Regions from separate parts of the Pseudoalteromonas sp. S408 genome, predicted to be linked through region 1. Evidence: predicted binding sites of a transcription regulator. Region 1 holds the regulator's gene; each other region holds the start of a gene.
The links. Region 1 encodes sigma-54, which starts transcription at its own class of promoters, with help from an activator protein. Its sites were predicted from a motif close to GTTGGCACGNNNNTNGNNT; they were not measured.

Region 1 (5,335 bases):
AGTCTGCTTCTTTAGGAATGCCATGTTTAAAACCAAATGATTCAAATGTGACAATCAGCTGCTTGTCTTTTTTACCTAATATTTTTTCACGAATCGATTCAGCGAGTTGATGAACACTCAAGTCGCTTGTATCTATCATGTAATCGGCACGAGTAGTTAGCACATCAAGCAGTTCTTTTTCTTTTTTTATAGCTAAATCTAGCGGAAGCGAATCGATTGATAGAGGGTGCAAGCGTCTTGTTTCTGAGAAACGTTTAATTAATGTTTGATCTTCACTGTCTAAATAAAATAGTGTTGGTTTTGTAAAACCCGGTAAATATTCAATAATATGATTAAATTCATCTTGTTCTTTTGGCAAGTTTCGCACGTCGATGCTTACAGCGATTTTATCGTAGTTATCAGAAACGCTTCTTACCAAAGAAGGTAATAAATTTACAGGGATGTTATCTACGCAATAATAACCTAGATCTTCAACAACGCGTAAAGCAACCGACTTACCAGAACCAGAACGGCCACTTATGATAATCAACTCCATTAATCACCCTTTAAATTTACTACGATTGGTCAACAATAATTTGATACAGCTCGGCGTCCGATTTAGCACAGCGTAGCTGCTTGCAAAATTCTTTATTTTTTAGTTTATCAGCTATCGTCGCTAGCGTCTTTAAGTGTTGCTGGTTATCGCCATCAGGTACGATGAGTGCAACAAAAATATCAACTGGTCGATTGTCTATAGCATCAAAGTTAATCGGTGTTTCACTTACTAATACTAATGCTAAAGGTTCTTGTGCGCCGCTCATTCGACCATGTGGAATAGCTATGCCTCTTCCTATTCCTGTGCTACCTAGCTTTTCGCGAGTTAATAAAGCGCCCAAAATATCTTGTTGAGACAAATACGGTAATTTATCGTGAGCAAGCTCGCTAATAAACTCTAAAATTCTTTTTTTACTATTAAAAAGGACCGCAGCTTTGCTGCAGTCCTGGCATATAAGTGAACTTAGTTTCATCATATTAGTGTCGAGCAAGCTTCTCTTTGTGTTTAATTACTTGACGGTCAAGCTTATCAATCAATGAATCAATCGCTGCATACATATCTTGATGTTCAGTGGATGCGAATAATTCAGCGCCACTTACATGAATAGTTGCTTCTGCTTTTTGATTTAATTTTTCTATATCAAGAATGACATGAACATTATTAATATGATCAGAGTGCCTTTCTAGCTTCGCAAATTTGGTATTTATATAGTCTCTTAATGAATCAGTTAGTTCTACATGACGACCAGTTAAATTTAGTTGCATAAGCATTACCCTCTTTGTTTAGCGTCTTAGATCAGACTCTTTCGCTGATTTGACGGTGGAATAGCAAGAGATTCGCGGTATTTTGCGATTGTACGTCTTGCTACTTTAATTCCTTGCTCAGCCAATATATCCGCAATTTTGCTATCACTCAATGGTTTTGCTGAGTTTTCTGCTGCGATTAGTTTTTTGATAAGTGCTCGTATCGCTGTGGATGAACATTCTCCACCATTTTCGGTGCTTACATGGCTTGAGAAAAAGTATTTAAGCTCAAATATTCCACGCGGTGTGTGCATGTACTTTTGAGTCGTTACGCGCGAAATTGTCGATTCGTGCATTTCTACCATTTCGGCTACATCATTTAAAACCATAGGTTTCATGGCTTCTGGACCGTGTTCAAAAAAGCCTTGTTGTTGTTTTACGATACAGTTAGTTACTTTTAAAAGCGTGTCGTTTCTGCTTTCTAAACTTTTAATAAACCATTTAGCTTCTTGTAAATGTGAGCGAATAAACTGGCTATCACCGCTCGACTTAACTGTACGCGACATTGCAGCATATTGGCTGTTTACACGAATTTTTGGCATGCTGTCTGGGTTTAGTTCAACAACCCAGCGGCCTTTAATTTTCTTAACTGACACATCTGGTATTACATATTCAGACTCTTCTCGCACTATTGTGTCTGCAGGCTTTGGGTTAAGCGTATGAATAAGTGTCATTACTTCTTTAAGCTCATCTTCTTTGAGCTTCGTTTTTTTCATTAATGTACGGTAGTCGCGAGCAGCTAACAAATCTATGTGCTCGGTTAAAATCATTTTTGTTTCGTCAATAAAAGGGGTGCCTTTATCAAATTGATTTAACTGAATACACAAACATTCTTGTAAGCTTCGTGCTGCAATACCAACAGGGTCAAATAATTGAATACGCTTTAAAACTGCTTCAATTTCATCAAGTTCAACCTCAACGTCATCGTCGTTATCTTGATTAAAGCTCTCTAAAATTTCTTCACAGCTGAGGGTTAATATGCCTGAGTCGTCCACGGCTTCAACTATTGCAATAGCAATCGCTTCATCCGTAGGGCTAAATGGCGTTAGTTGTAATTGCCACATTAAGTATTCGTGAAGCGTTTCAGTCGATGCACCTTGATAAATAGACTCATCTTCAGGCATGGGGCCTGAAGACGATGCTGGGGCGGCACTCATGTACTCATCCCAGCTAACGTCCATTGCCATGTCGTCACTGACGGTATCTTTTGCTAGGGCTTCACCACTGTCTTGTTCATACTCACTGGGGACTTCATCTGCAGATGCACTTACTGTCACTTCATCATTATCTGCTTTTTGCTCATTTTTGCCTGCAAGGTCATCGGCATAGTCTTGCTCCTCAACCTCAAGTAATGGGTTGCTGTCGAGCGCTTCTTGTATTTCTTGCTGAAGATCCAATGTGCTTAATTGCAGCAAGCGAATAGCTTGTTGCAACTGAGGTGTCATTGTAAGTTGCTGGCCCATGCGCAGCTGTAGTGATTGCCTCATGTATCTCTAACAATCCTTTTAAGTTGTTATAATTAATACTAGCAGATGCATACAAATAAGGCGTAAATGTTACAGCCTAAATTGCTCGCCTAAATATACATCGCGTACAGTTTTATCGTTTAATACGTGTTCAGGGGTACCAGAAGCAATCAGTTCCCCATGAGAAACTATGTAGGCTTTTTCGCAAACATCAAGGGTTTCTCTTACATTATGGTCTGTTATTAATACACCAATACCACGCTTTTTAAGGTGTTCAATAATTTTTTTAATATCCAACACTGAAATAGGGTCAACGCCGGCAAACGGTTCGTCTAATAAAATAAACTTTGGATCTGCAGCTAAAGCACGTGCAATCTCTACTCGGCGACGCTCTCCGCCCGATAGTGCCATACCTTTACTGTCGCGAATGTGTTGAATGCTAAATTCATCCAATAGATTATTAAGTGTATCTTCTCTGGCTTGCTTAGTGAGCTCCTTTCGAGTTTCTAAAATAGCCATTAAGTTTTGATATACGGTTAACTTTCTGAATATAGACGACTCTTGCGGCAAGTAGCCAATGCCTAATCTAGCACGACTGTGCATAGGTAAAAGAGTAATATCGTTCTCGTCGATAGATATTTTACCTTTATCGCTAGGGACTAAGCCTACAATCATATAAAACGTGGTGGTTTTACCCGCACCGTTTGGACCAAGTAAACCCACTATGCTACCGGCTTTAACTTCTAAGCCTACATTTTTAACGACTTCTCGGCCTTTGTAGCTTTTGGCTAATAGCTCTGCTTTTAATGTACTCATGGCTGACCTTTATCGCTTTTTTTTGGCTCCACAGGTACTAAAATGGTGTGCACGCGGTCAGTTGAGCTTTCATCTTTTTCGGCGCTAATGAGTTGTTGCTCAATATCGTAGGTAATACTTTTTGCATTCATTTTTTGCCCAGCTTGAGAGACCTGTGCATCTCCAATTAATGTTAAAAAACGTTTAGAAACATCGTATCTAACTTCATTAGCGCTGGCGCTCATTATTGTGCCGTCGGCTTGTTTTTCTTCAAAATAAGCGGGTGTACCTGTGGCAATTAACAGTTGCTTGTTATCACCCAATTCATCGCGTTTATGCACTTCTAGGCGGTCAGCAGTAATTTTTCTGTCGCCGTGAATAATTTCAACGTTTTTTTCGAATATACCTACATTTTCTTTTAGTTGACCTTCTTGCTTATCTGCACTAATCGAAATTTGATTTGCAGCAAGTGGCGCCGTTGGTTCAGCAGCATTTGCACCGAGTGCAAGTATAAATGTTGGAATAATAAAGAGTGTTAATAGTTTATTGGTCATAATAAATAGTTCGCGTATGGTTAATTAGTTTTATCACTTCGGTTTTTAAATCGGCTTCGAGGCCTTTACCGGTGATCTTTAAATTGGGTCCTGTAACAATGACAGGTTGTTCTGATTGCATCGTTAGTAATTTTATATCTACCTGAATATTATCAGCATTTATTTTATCTATCATTGCGTTATCAGTTAAATTACTAGCAACAACGTTACCTTCTAGTATTAATTGTCTGCCTTCGTATAGTGTTGCTTCGTTAGCGTTAATTCGCCACGTTTGTTTATCGTTATAAAGAGTAAAAATGGGTTTATCAAAAAAGGTAAATCCTAATTCTTGATATAACTCCATTCGCGCTGCCGTTACTTTATGGCTAATTTTCCCATTCTCGTCATACGCTGTTTGTTTTAGCTCTATGGCAGTGTAATCGGGCTTTGCAATAATGTCTGCTTCGGTTTGCTGCGGTAAACTTACTTGTGTGAAATAAGGGTACCAAAGCCAAACCATACAGCTGATGAATAAAACGCTTAATATGATGCGCGCTGCATTCATGAACTCGTACCTTTGGTGGTCAAGGGTTTGTTGTTTTCAAGCATTAGCAGGTCGGTAAGCTCTCTCACTGCACCAAATCCACCAAGCATTTGTGTGGTGTAATGCGCTAAACGTTTTATCAGCGGATGTGCGTCGTTTACTGCAACAGCAAACCCTACTAACTCCATTACCGGCATGTCGGGGCCGTCATCGCCAATGTAGGCAATTTGCTCATCACATAAGTTAAGCTTTGTTTTTAGCTCCTCATAAGCGAGGAGTTTGTTTTCTTGACCTTGGTAAATGTGTTGTACTGTTAGGCTTGTCATACGCTGTTGTACTATTTTTGAGTGTCGTCCGGTAATAACCGCAACGTCAAAGCCGCTGTTAATTAGCGCTTTAATGCCAAAGCCATCTTTTGTATTAAACGCTTTGAGCTCTTCACCTTGGTTACCCAGATAAATACGACCATCAGAAAACACACCATCGATATCACAAATAAGCAGCTTTATTTTTTTAGCACGGGCTTTTGCGTCTTCGCTTAGAGGTTGGTAGAGCTCTTCAAATTGCATTTATAGTACTCCTGCTTTTAATAAGTCTTGCATATTTAATGCACCAATAGGGTGATTTTGCTCATCAACAATTATTAAGCCATTTATACG
Region 2 (5,335 bases), on a different contig from region 1:
TAAATTTTAGTCATAAAAAACCACAATTAAGTGGTTTAAATCTAGTATGCGGTAGAGAGGGAGGGATAGACTTGCTTACATCCATGTAATCAGCCGCTACGCCACGCTTGCAGCGGTCTAAACTGTTCCAGACATTTTATCGAACCCTGTCGAGGGTTCTCACCCTCCCCGTTTTTAACGGAGTTAAAATTCAGGCACAAAAAAACCACAATTAAGTGGTTTATATCTAGTATATGGTGGAGAGGGAGGGATTCGAACCCTCGATAGAGCTACAAACTCTATACTCCCTTAGCAGGGGAGCTCCTTCGGCCACTCGGACACCTCTCCAACGCATAACCGGTTGTGTTAATGATATTAAAAAACCACCAACTAAAATATGGTGGAGAGATAGGGATTTGAACCCTAGATAGGCTACAAACCTATGCCGGTTTTCAAGACCGGTGCATTCGACCACTCTGCCATCTCTCCGTGACGCAGAATAATACTTAGGTGGAGGGGGTGTGTAAATAGCAAAATGTTTGTTTGCCTAAAAAATAGACGTAAATGCGTGTTTTTTTGTAAATAGAGGGGAATTAATACTATTTTTAATAAAATAAAGAGGTTGCAGCAAACAAAGGGAGCTAAAAAAGGTTTTTAGTGGTTGGGTGTTGGCTGCACCAAAAATAATCATGGTTGGATGATTATTTGTACTGAGCTGCGCCGCCAAGTGCTAGTTTTTTACCAAGCGTATTAAGTCTAGCTAGCATTTTTGCTTTTCGGTTAGTTGGTTTAACTGCAATTTGTGTGTTTGCTGTTTGGTTTAATGTATTTATAGGGTTCATCACTTGGCTCCGGGTTTAGGTTTGTTGAAAACATGCGCATTTTGCATGCGAAACGTACAAAAATAAAACGATAAAAATTACATGTGAGGCATTAGTTATATTTATCTGAATTGACGTTTGTTAACTAAGTGTTTAATTGTGTTCTTTCTGTTTTTTGATTTTTATATTGTTTATTTATTATTTAAGTTATTGCTCAATAAGGCTTATTTTTTATTTCGCTTTTTATTTATGCATATTCCATTATTTTTATTGGGTAATTATTCAGATTATTTTATTTTGGTTTTTACTTGTAATGTTTATAGCATTTTTCATGGCGCTTGATAGGAGTGTTCAGTGCAATAAAAAATCGTTATTAATTTAATATTTAAAATATTAATTGACCTAAAAATATAATTTTTTCAATGTTGGGTCTTTTAGTAAATAAAAAGCGCCTACTTTAAGGTAGGCGCTTTAGTGTTAGTTACGTTTAAACGTGTCTAACTGGGGATGGAGCCGCTCAGCTTTTTGCTAAGGGCATTAATTTAAGAGCTAATCGTTTACTGAATACTTTAGCCTTGCGCAGCGACTCTAAATTGGGTGGTTAAAGCGCTAGTGTTATCAAAAACAGAGTAAGGCGTATGAGCTAAATTTAAGTCTATAAAAACGTTAAAAGTGAGAAAGCTAACGTAATGACGCTGTTTTTATACTTATTATTTAAATAGGTAAAAGGGTGAACAAAGTCTGTATCTGTATAAAGCCACAAAGCTGTTTACTAAGGCAAGTGCTAACCAGACCAATGCCCCGTAATCTGAGCCGAACAACATAAACGAGGGAAAAGAGAGAAAGCAGATACAAAAAAGCAGCATTCAATAAAATAAAATGCTGCTGAAGGGATGTTAAATAGGGTGAATAAAGTGCGGGTTATTTAACGTGTTTAAAGGTAAATAATTGATAACCTTCTAGCTCAGGAACTAACGTTACTAGCTGCTCTTCTTGTTTTGCAATTTCAGCAAAATTACCGCACAGTGAATTAGCGCGTTGCTCTAAATTATTTGCGTGTAACTCTACTTTTTCTTCAATTTGTGCGCCCATGTTTTCCATGCGCTCTTCAAATGCATCCATATCACCACCCGAACCTAATAATTCAGATCCAAGCGCGACCAATATACTGCCCATAGATTGCATGACTGCTGATTCAACGGCAGTTTCTATTTGTTTTTCAAACTGGTGTTCAAAGTTTTCACCAAATTGGTTAAAACTTTGCTGGCCCATAACAAAGGTGCCTTCTTGATAAAACGTGTTTTCTACTTCCAAGCGTATATCGTCCATTAACGACGACATACCGTCTAAGCCGTTAATGTTAAACGCATTGCCTACTTCTTCTAAAGCGACACCGGCGATTTTTACACCGTCTAATGCAATATTAGCGACTTCCGGTAACTGTGTGCGTAAGCTATCGGAGTATTGAGTAAGTGCTTGGCGTTGTGAGTTATTAAGTGCAACAAACTCACCATTTACCATTAAATCGCCGTTATTGTTAAATTGCATAGCTTGGTTTTTTGCTGTAAAAATTTCTAGTTCGTTTGGCTTAATGCGAACATCATTTTTAAACTCCACATCGCATTGATCGTTGCTAAATGAAATTGTTGAATCGCTGTTGTTGTGTGCCATAGCAACAGGTGTACAGATTAATGCGCTAACTAATAGTAATTTTTTCATGTGATGACTCTATTTTTTTGTTGATAACAAATAACTAATAACAAGTTTGGTGCCACTATTTTTTTATTAACAAAAGCAATGGTTTATATTTTTTGTTGGGGTTGATGGTCTGTTTTGTTTTTATTATTAGGCTATATTTTGGTGAATTTAACCAACGAATATAAATTTATAAAAAAAATTTATCGATACGATAAAAAACTCTCACTTTCCACAATTGCAATTTAGCGCTATTTATTCACATTAATGACATAAAGGCTATTTACTATAGCTTTGTGGCTTTACTTTGATGCTAATTTGCACAGCATATTGGTGTTAAATTTTTTAATTTACCAATTACATTAATTAAAGCGTAATTGGTCTCAAACACTTTATGGAGTGGGTTGTGGGTAAGACATTTAGTTACGATGCGCTAGATGATGATTTTGTTGAAGACGAATACGAAATGGTCGGTCGAAATCAACACGATAAAAACAAGCAAAAGGTTAAGAAAAAGTTGGAAGACTACCTTGAGCAAAAACGTTTGCGTAAAAATCTAGGCGAAGATGACTTAAGCGATTACATCGATTAAATTGCACTAGTATAAATACACTACCAATAAATAACCGCCGGTTAAGTGCACAGGCATGTACGCTTAATAGGTTGTTACATTGGCAATAAAGAGGCTATTTGCCTCTTTATTACTTTTTACTGCGCGCTTTTAGCCTTAGTTAATGCTTTTTGTATCGTTAGCTCTAACTTTTCTGGCTTAGTAAAAGGGGCATAGCGTTTAATTGGCGTGCCATCGGCTGCAATTAAAAATTTGGTGAAATTCCATTTTATTTTTCGAGTTAAAAACCCCGGTAATGCTGATTTCAAAAATCGAAATACAGGGTGTGCATTTTTACCATTCACATCAACTTTGTCTGCTATTAAAAAGCTGACCCCGTAATTTACTAAGCACCCTTGCTCTATTTGCGAGGCATCACCAGGCTCTTGTTGGCCAAATTGATTGCACGGAAAACCTATAATCATTAACCCTTGACTGGCGTATTTCTCATGAAGCGCTTGTAAAGATGCGTATTGGTAGGTAAACCCGCATTTACTTGCTGTATTAACAATGAGGACAACTTTTCCCTCAAAGTCATCAAAGTTTATAGGTTTGCCTTGTAGGCTTGTTGCGCTTAATTGATGAAACTTTTGCATAGTTGCTTCTTGTTTTTTTTGTTGGAGCATATTTTAACGCGGTAAGAGGGTTACATAAAGTATAAAATTTAATCGTGCCGTGAGGTATAAAAACCAGTGATCTCAGTAAAAAGTGAATAAGGCTTCCGCGCTCTTCTCACACCTTTTACTACTTCTATGTAGGCAACAAAGAGTAAATAGCCTAGGCTACTAAACATTCAATTTTAAGAGGTCAATAAACCTTAATTTAAAATTAGAAACAAGCCCATACCAGCAAGTGTTGTGTAGTAAATATTATGCGTTTTATAAGCAACAATAATGGCTACAATAGCGGCACTTAAATAAGGGTTTTGCCAATGCAAATTTATGCCTTCGTCGTTCAAAAATACGATAGGTACCCAAATAGCAGTAAGAACGGCCGGTGCGCTAAAGCTCAAAAACTGCTGCATTTTGGGCCCTACTTTAAAAGGTAGTGAGCGGTGTAAAAACAAGTAACGGGTAAAGAATGTAATACAGGCCATAAGTAAGATAGTGGTCATCATGGTTTAGTTTCCCTTTTAGCTGAAAGTCTTGCCGTTGTATAACCAGCACTCATTGCTAATAATGCGGAGCACACTAGCCATAACTCAAACCCTGTGCTTTTTAACCATGTAGCAGTAACACCTGCAACAATAACAGTGACTAAAGATGCGGCATTTTTAATACCTGGGATAACTAAGGCAATAAAAGTAGCTGCAATTGCAAAGTCGAGCCCTAAGTTAGTTAAATCGGGAAGCATAGAGCCTGCAACAATGCCTATTAATGTCCAAATATTCCATGCAATGTAAAAACTAAAGCCTGCACTTAGCGCATAAACTAAACGCACTTGTGTGCGATAAGCTTTGCGGTGGTGAGAAAAGGCAAATAATTCATCGGTTAATACAAAGCTAACAGGTAAGCGCCAGCGCATTGGCTGATCAATCACTTTATGCCTGACAGCAAGCCCATATAAAAAATGACGAGAGCTAATGATAAACGTAGTGAATAATATGGTCAGCAAGGGCGTGTTGCCCGCCATAAGTTCAATCGCGACAAGTTGAGCCGATCCTGCAAAAACCAGTAACGACATAGCTTGCGTTTCAAGTGCAGTAAACCCATTTTGAATAGCTAAAGAGCCACATAATATTCCCCATGGAATAACGGCTAAGCAAAGCGGAAGCATATCTAAAAAGCCTTTTATAATCGCTTTTTTAACTGGTTGCATAGCATTTACCTTGCTGGCTTGTAGAATGGAAGATAATGATACCTTATTATAAGGTGAAAGTGATTAACATGAGCTCTGGATAATAAATCTTTCTCAAGCAGTTAGTTGCAGTGCTAACTTGGTTGAATTTACTTGCATTAGGCCAGTTAGTAACGCATAAACTTTTATGTTTTCACTGAAAATCTCTAGCTAGGGTTCAGATTAATTATTATTGAATGATAATGTTTTTTAGAGGGTAAATATAATGACAACAATAAAAGTATGGGATGGGTTTATTCGGTGTTTTCATTGGCTGTTAGTCATAAGTATTGCCGTTTTATATTTTAGTGTAGAAGAGGGGATGATTGAGCTACATTTTGTTGCTGGATTCTTTACTTTAGCGCTCATTGTTACGCGGATAGTATGGGGGATT
Region 3 (5,335 bases), on a different contig from region 1:
TAATAATAAAAGCGATTAGCTAAATGCAATTTCGTACCATCATAAAAATTCTTGGCCAACTTGTTGCGCTGTTTAGCATTACCATGGTGCCACCTGCTGTGGTGTCTTTAATTTATAAAGATGGTGGCGGTGTCCCTTTTGTTTTAGCGTTTATTTTCAGTATTATTATTGGCTTAATAGCGTATTACCCAAACCGACATGAAAACGGGGATTTAAAAGCACGCGAAGGCTTTTTAATTGTGGTATTGTTTTGGTTGGTACTGGGGGCATTCGCATCCTTGCCTCTTATCTTTTTACAAGAACCTAATTTATCCCTTGCTGATGCTGTGTTTGAAGCCTTTTCGGGTTTAACAACCACGGGGGCTACAGTTTTGACTGGAATTGAGTATTTACCTAAGTCGGTACTGTTTTACCGCCAGCAATTACAGTGGTTTGGCGGTATGGGGATCATTGTATTAGCTGTTGCAATACTGCCCATGCTAGGTGTTGGTGGAATGCAGTTGTACCGTGCTGAAATCCCCGGCCCAGTAAAAGATTCAAAAATGACCCCTCGCATAGCCGATACCGCAAAGCACCTTTGGTATATTTATGTGTCGTTAACCATTACCTGTATGTTGGCGTATTGGGCGGCAGGTATGGACTGGTTTGATGCAATTTGTCATGCGTTTTCTACCGTCGCGATTGGCGGGTTTTCGACTTATGATGCTTCTATGGGTCATTTTGATAGCCCGGTTATTAACTTTATCTGTGTCTTCTTTTTAATCATCGCAGCTATTAACTTCTCTTTACACTACGCTGCTGTGGCAAGCCGGAACGTGCAGGTCTACATTCGTGACCCTGAGTTTAAAGTGTTTTTATGTATTCAATTAGCGCTGGTGGTTATTTGTTTTGCGGTTTTGTCCTCAAATGAGATTTACGCTAATGGTGATGAAACGCTCGACCAAGCATTATTTCAAGCGGTATCAATGAGTACAACGGCCGGTTTTGCTACTGATAACTTTTCGACGTGGCCATTGTTTTTACCTATTTTATTAATATTTTCGAGCTTTATAGGCGGCTGTGCGGGCTCTACCGGGGGCGGTATGAAAGTGGTGCGCGTGTTTTTACTCTACCTGCAAGGCGTGCGTGAACTCAACCGTTTGGTACATCCTCGTGCTATTTATTCAATTAAGCTTGGCCGTAAAGCATTGCCTGATAAGGTTGTAGAAGCAGTGTGGGGGTTTTTCTCTGCTTATGCTCTGGTGTTTATTATTATTATGCTGGCGCTGATGGGAACGGGAATGGATAATATTACAGCGTTTTCGGCTACGGCGGCGTGTTTAAATAACTTAGGTCCAGGCTTAGGTGATGTTGCCTCGCATTATGGTGCAATTACCGATGGCGCTAAATGGTTGCTGACGATTGCAATGGTATTTGGCCGACTAGAAATTTTTACTTTGCTTGTGTTATTTACGCCTACGTTTTGGCGCGGATAAAACACAACGTTTTACTACTATGTTTATGGAATGGATATGCCAGCAACACATGCAGATAAATTAAATAATATACCGGTTGGCAGTTTAGTTGACTTAGAAATATTAACACCTACCAGCAGTAAGCGCGTGAAAACAGAAATGGTCGGCTTGCTTGAGGAAAAGTTTATTATTTTAAATTTTCCAACAGCTAAACGTTTACCGGGCGCAAATGACTACTTACGAGATGGTGTTACTGTGGTTGTAAGAGCATTAATAGAAGGTGACGATGGACAAATAATTGCTTTTAGACAGCAAATTAAATCTATTGCATCACATCCCGTTAGGCTTATTTTTATTAACTACCCTAAGCAAGTTCAGCTATTTAGTTTACGTTCGCAAACACGTATTCCAACCTTATTACCTGCAAAACTTAAACTCAGTGATGACAAGGTACTTGATGGTGTTATTAAAGATATTTCACTAACCGGTGCTATGTTCGATATAAAAACTGACGCTGATCTAGAAAGCATTAAAGACTCTCAATGCACAGTTGTATTAGGGAGTAATGGTAAAGACTTTGAAGGCGAAGTGTGCAGTGTAAAAGATCATAATGCAGGCGTGCGTTGTGGGATTAAGTTATTAGCCAGTAAAGAAGAAATGAAAGCTTTTATGAAAGAGCACTTTATTGACCCCGCAATGATAGAACTCGATGCCGATTAGCTTTAATGTCGCTATTTTGCAACAAAATAACGACTTTTTACTTTATGAACGAAAATAAATTACCAGCCTTTAAAATTATTCTTTTTACTCAATAAAAACAATTGGATAACTTTAAATTTTTTTATGATTTATTTTCTTTTTATACCTCGTTCAGTTTAAAACTTACCTGCTCAATACCTAACCCCCTCTTAGTTATTCAAGTTATCTGGCTTTGTGGTTTTTTGTATGAAACCTAACTAACTGATTTTTAATAACTTACAAATTTTAACTAAACCTGCGTTGCTAAATAGCTACAAAAATAATGCTTAAATTTGCATGGCTTTCAGTATTTAATGCTTAAGTTATTGAAAAATAACACTTATTAAATGTTGGCATTTAAGTTGTAATAGTCTGGTTGTACTAATCGAAAAACGTGATTAACAGTAAGTACCAATCACTCACATACAATTTGAAGGATACATACTATGAAACGCATAAATAAAACATTAGCACTTATCGCACTTGCTTCTTCGTCAGCCGCTTTTGCAGGCTCTGACTTTAATACACTCGATGTAGACGGCAATGGCGCAATTAGCCAAGCTGAGGCATCGGTTGATGCAAAATTAATGAGCATGTTTTCAGAGCTCGATACTGACCAAAACGGTGAGTTATCAAAAGAAGAGTTTTCAAAAGCTTAATTAGATAACAAGCATCCTGAGTTGCCAAAGACAACCTAAGTAGGCAAGGGAGCCTTCGAAAAAGGATAACAAGGAAGTGAAGCTATTTTACGAGTTAATTAGGTTATTTTTTAAATAACATTTTGAAGGATTAAGTCATGAAACATTTAAACAAAGCATTAGCACTTATTGCATTAGCGTCTTCTTCAGCAGCATTTGCAGCATCAGATTTTGACAGTTTAGATACCGACGGCAGTGGTGCAATTAGCCCAAGCGAAGCGGCAATAGACACTGATTTAATGTCTGAGTTTACAGAGCTAGATACAGATGGCAATGGTGAACTTTCTAAAGACGAGTTTGCAAAATTTTAAAGTTAACCGGTATTGGTTTAACTATTTTTCACAGACAGGGATCTTAGAAAAGGACTTCCCATTTTACTAGGAACATTATTATGAAAACATTAAATACAACACTTGCAGTTTTAGTTTTAGCATCTTCTTCAGCAGCTTATGCGGCCGTAGACTTTGCATCGTTTGATAGCAATAGCGATGGTGTAATTAGCATGGAAGAGGCAAAAGTAAATTCACAGCTAGTAAAAATTTTTAAAGATTTAGACACAGATGGAAATGGTGAGCTTTCAAAAGACGAGTTTGCCAAAGTACAGTAATATCAATATACCCCAATCATACTCCACTAAAGCCGCCATATTCAGCGGCTTTTTTGTGTCTGACGCGTTATAAAAATATAGCGCTTACTTGGAAGAGTTTTTCTACCACGTTGATATGCTTTTTATCAATTAAAAACATGATTACGTGATCGCCCGACATAATAATGGTGTCGTCGTGGGCAATGAGTACATCGTCGTTACGCACAATGGCACCAATGGTTGTTCCGGCAGGTAATTTTATATCGGCAATTGCGCGGCCAACTACTTTAGAGGTGCTTTCATCACCATGGGCAACTGCTTCTATAGCCTCTGCAGCTCCTTTACGCAGCGAGTACACGTTAACAATATCACCGCGACGTACGTGGGTTAACAATGCAGAAATTGTTGCCTGTTGCGGTGATATAGCAATGTCTATTTCGCCACCTTGTACTAAGTCTACATAAGCACCACGTTGAATAAGCACCATGGTTTTTTGCGCGCCCATGCGTTTTGCAAGCATGGCTGACATAATGTTTGCTTCATCGTCGTTGGTAACGGCAATAAATACATCCACTTGTTCAATATGTTCTTCAGAGAGGAGTTCTTGATCGGAAGCGTCGCCACAAAATACTACCGTATTATCGAGCATTTCTGAAAGCTGTTCCGCACGCTCTTTACTGCGCTCTATCAGTTTAACGGTGTGATTTTTTTCAAGAGAGCGAGCAAGGCCGGCTCCGATGTTGCCCCCACCGGCTATCATGATTTTTTTGTATGAACGCTCAAGCTTTTGTAGTTCGTTCATTACGGCGCGTATATGTTTTGTTGCTGCGATAAAAAATACTTCATCGTCGGCTTCAATAACGGTTGTACCCAGCGGCTTAATAGCTTTACCTTGACGATAAATAGCCGCAACACGAGTTTCTACATTAGGTATATGCTCTTTTAATGCAGATAAAGCATAGCCTACTAATAAACCACCGTAATAGGCTTTTACTGCAACTAGTGAGAGCATACCATCGGCAAATTGCAAGACTTGTAATGCACCAGGGTAGTCAATTAAGCGGCGAATATACTTAGTGACTAACGCTTCTGGAGCTATGTAATGATCGATTGGTAAATCATCGTTTTGGAAAAGCTTTTCACGGTATTTTAAATACTGCTCAGAGCGAATTCGAGCAATTTTAGTGGGTGTATTAAAAATACTATACGCCACTTGGCATGCCACCATGTTTACTTCATCTGAGCTGGTTACCGCAATAATCATATCGGCATCGTCTGCGCCGGCGCGGCGCAATACATCAGGGTGAGCACTGTGGCCCATTACACCTTGAAGGTCGTACTTATCTTGCAGCTCGCGTATACGGTTACCGTCAATATCTACTACGGTAATTTCGTTTTGTTCGCCTACTAAGTTTTCAGCTAGCGTGGCGCCAACCTGTCCAGCACCGAGTATGATTATTTTCATTATTTACCAGTGTATTAAGTAGTAATAAAAAGCCATTTTTAAATTTAAAAATGGCTTGTTGTACGCGTTATTAAGCCTTAATTAACTTGGCTTTTTAACCATTTTAGCGTAATAAAAACCATCACTTTCGCCCGGAAGTAGTTGTAACCCCGGTGTAGTGAGGGTGTCTTTATCATGAAGTGGAATATGTTCTACATCATCGTTATTAGCTAAAAATTTAGCAACTTGTTGTTGGTTTTCTTTTGGAAGAACCGAACATGTGGCATATACCAATGTACCACCGGGCTTCAGTAGAGGCCAAATGCTATTGAGTATATCGCCTTGTAGTGCAGCTAAGTCTTCTATGTCAGATGCACGACGCAACCATTTTATGTCTGGGTGGCGACGAATAACG

Region 2: the regulator sigma-54 is predicted to act here: its motif matches at 2,558-2,576, upstream of CWB62_RS08455 (YggN family protein).
Region 3: the regulator sigma-54 is predicted to act here: its motif matches at 2,542-2,560, upstream of CWB62_RS06350 (EF-hand domain-containing protein).

Annotation. Positions count from the first base shown of each region.
Region 1 is NZ_PNDY01000022.1:104,331-109,665, reverse strand. It holds gene rapZ (RNase adapter RapZ) at 1-535, opposite strand, end outside; gene ptsN (PTS IIA-like nitrogen regulatory protein PtsN) at 555-1,007, opposite strand; gene hpf (ribosome hibernation promoting factor) at 1,012-1,299, opposite strand; gene CWB62_RS15760 (RNA polymerase factor sigma-54) at 1,326-2,825, opposite strand; gene lptB (LPS export ABC transporter ATP-binding protein) at 2,895-3,620, opposite strand; gene lptA (lipopolysaccharide transport periplasmic protein LptA) at 3,617-4,153, opposite strand; gene lptC (LPS export ABC transporter periplasmic protein LptC) at 4,143-4,697, opposite strand; gene kdsC (3-deoxy-manno-octulosonate-8-phosphatase KdsC) at 4,694-5,245, opposite strand; gene CWB62_RS15735 (KpsF/GutQ family sugar-phosphate isomerase) at 5,246-5,335, opposite strand, start outside.
Region 2 is NZ_PNDY01000008.1:18,001-23,335, forward strand. It holds tRNA gene CWB62_RS08445 (tRNA-Ser) at 235-327, opposite strand; tRNA gene CWB62_RS08450 (tRNA-Ser) at 378-468, opposite strand; gene CWB62_RS18635 (hypothetical protein) at 681-821, opposite strand; gene CWB62_RS08455 (YggN family protein) at 1,722-2,519, opposite strand; gene CWB62_RS08460 (PA3496 family putative envelope integrity protein) at 2,902-3,087, shown strand; gene CWB62_RS08465 (glutathione peroxidase) at 3,204-3,701, opposite strand; gene CWB62_RS08470 (AzlD domain-containing protein) at 3,923-4,222, opposite strand; gene CWB62_RS08475 (AzlC family ABC transporter permease) at 4,219-4,923, opposite strand; gene CWB62_RS08480 (cytochrome b/b6 domain-containing protein) at 5,168-5,335, shown strand, end outside.
Region 3 is NZ_PNDY01000006.1:10,191-15,525, reverse strand. It holds gene CWB62_RS06360 (TrkH family potassium uptake protein) at 24-1,475, shown strand; gene CWB62_RS06355 (flagellar brake domain-containing protein) at 1,512-2,174, shown strand; gene CWB62_RS06350 (EF-hand domain-containing protein) at 2,639-2,851, shown strand; gene CWB62_RS06345 (EF-hand domain-containing protein) at 2,989-3,201, shown strand; gene CWB62_RS06340 (EF-hand domain-containing protein) at 3,282-3,497, shown strand; gene trkA (Trk system potassium transporter TrkA) at 3,565-4,941, opposite strand; gene rsmB (16S rRNA (cytosine(967)-C(5))-methyltransferase RsmB) at 5,023-5,335, opposite strand, start outside.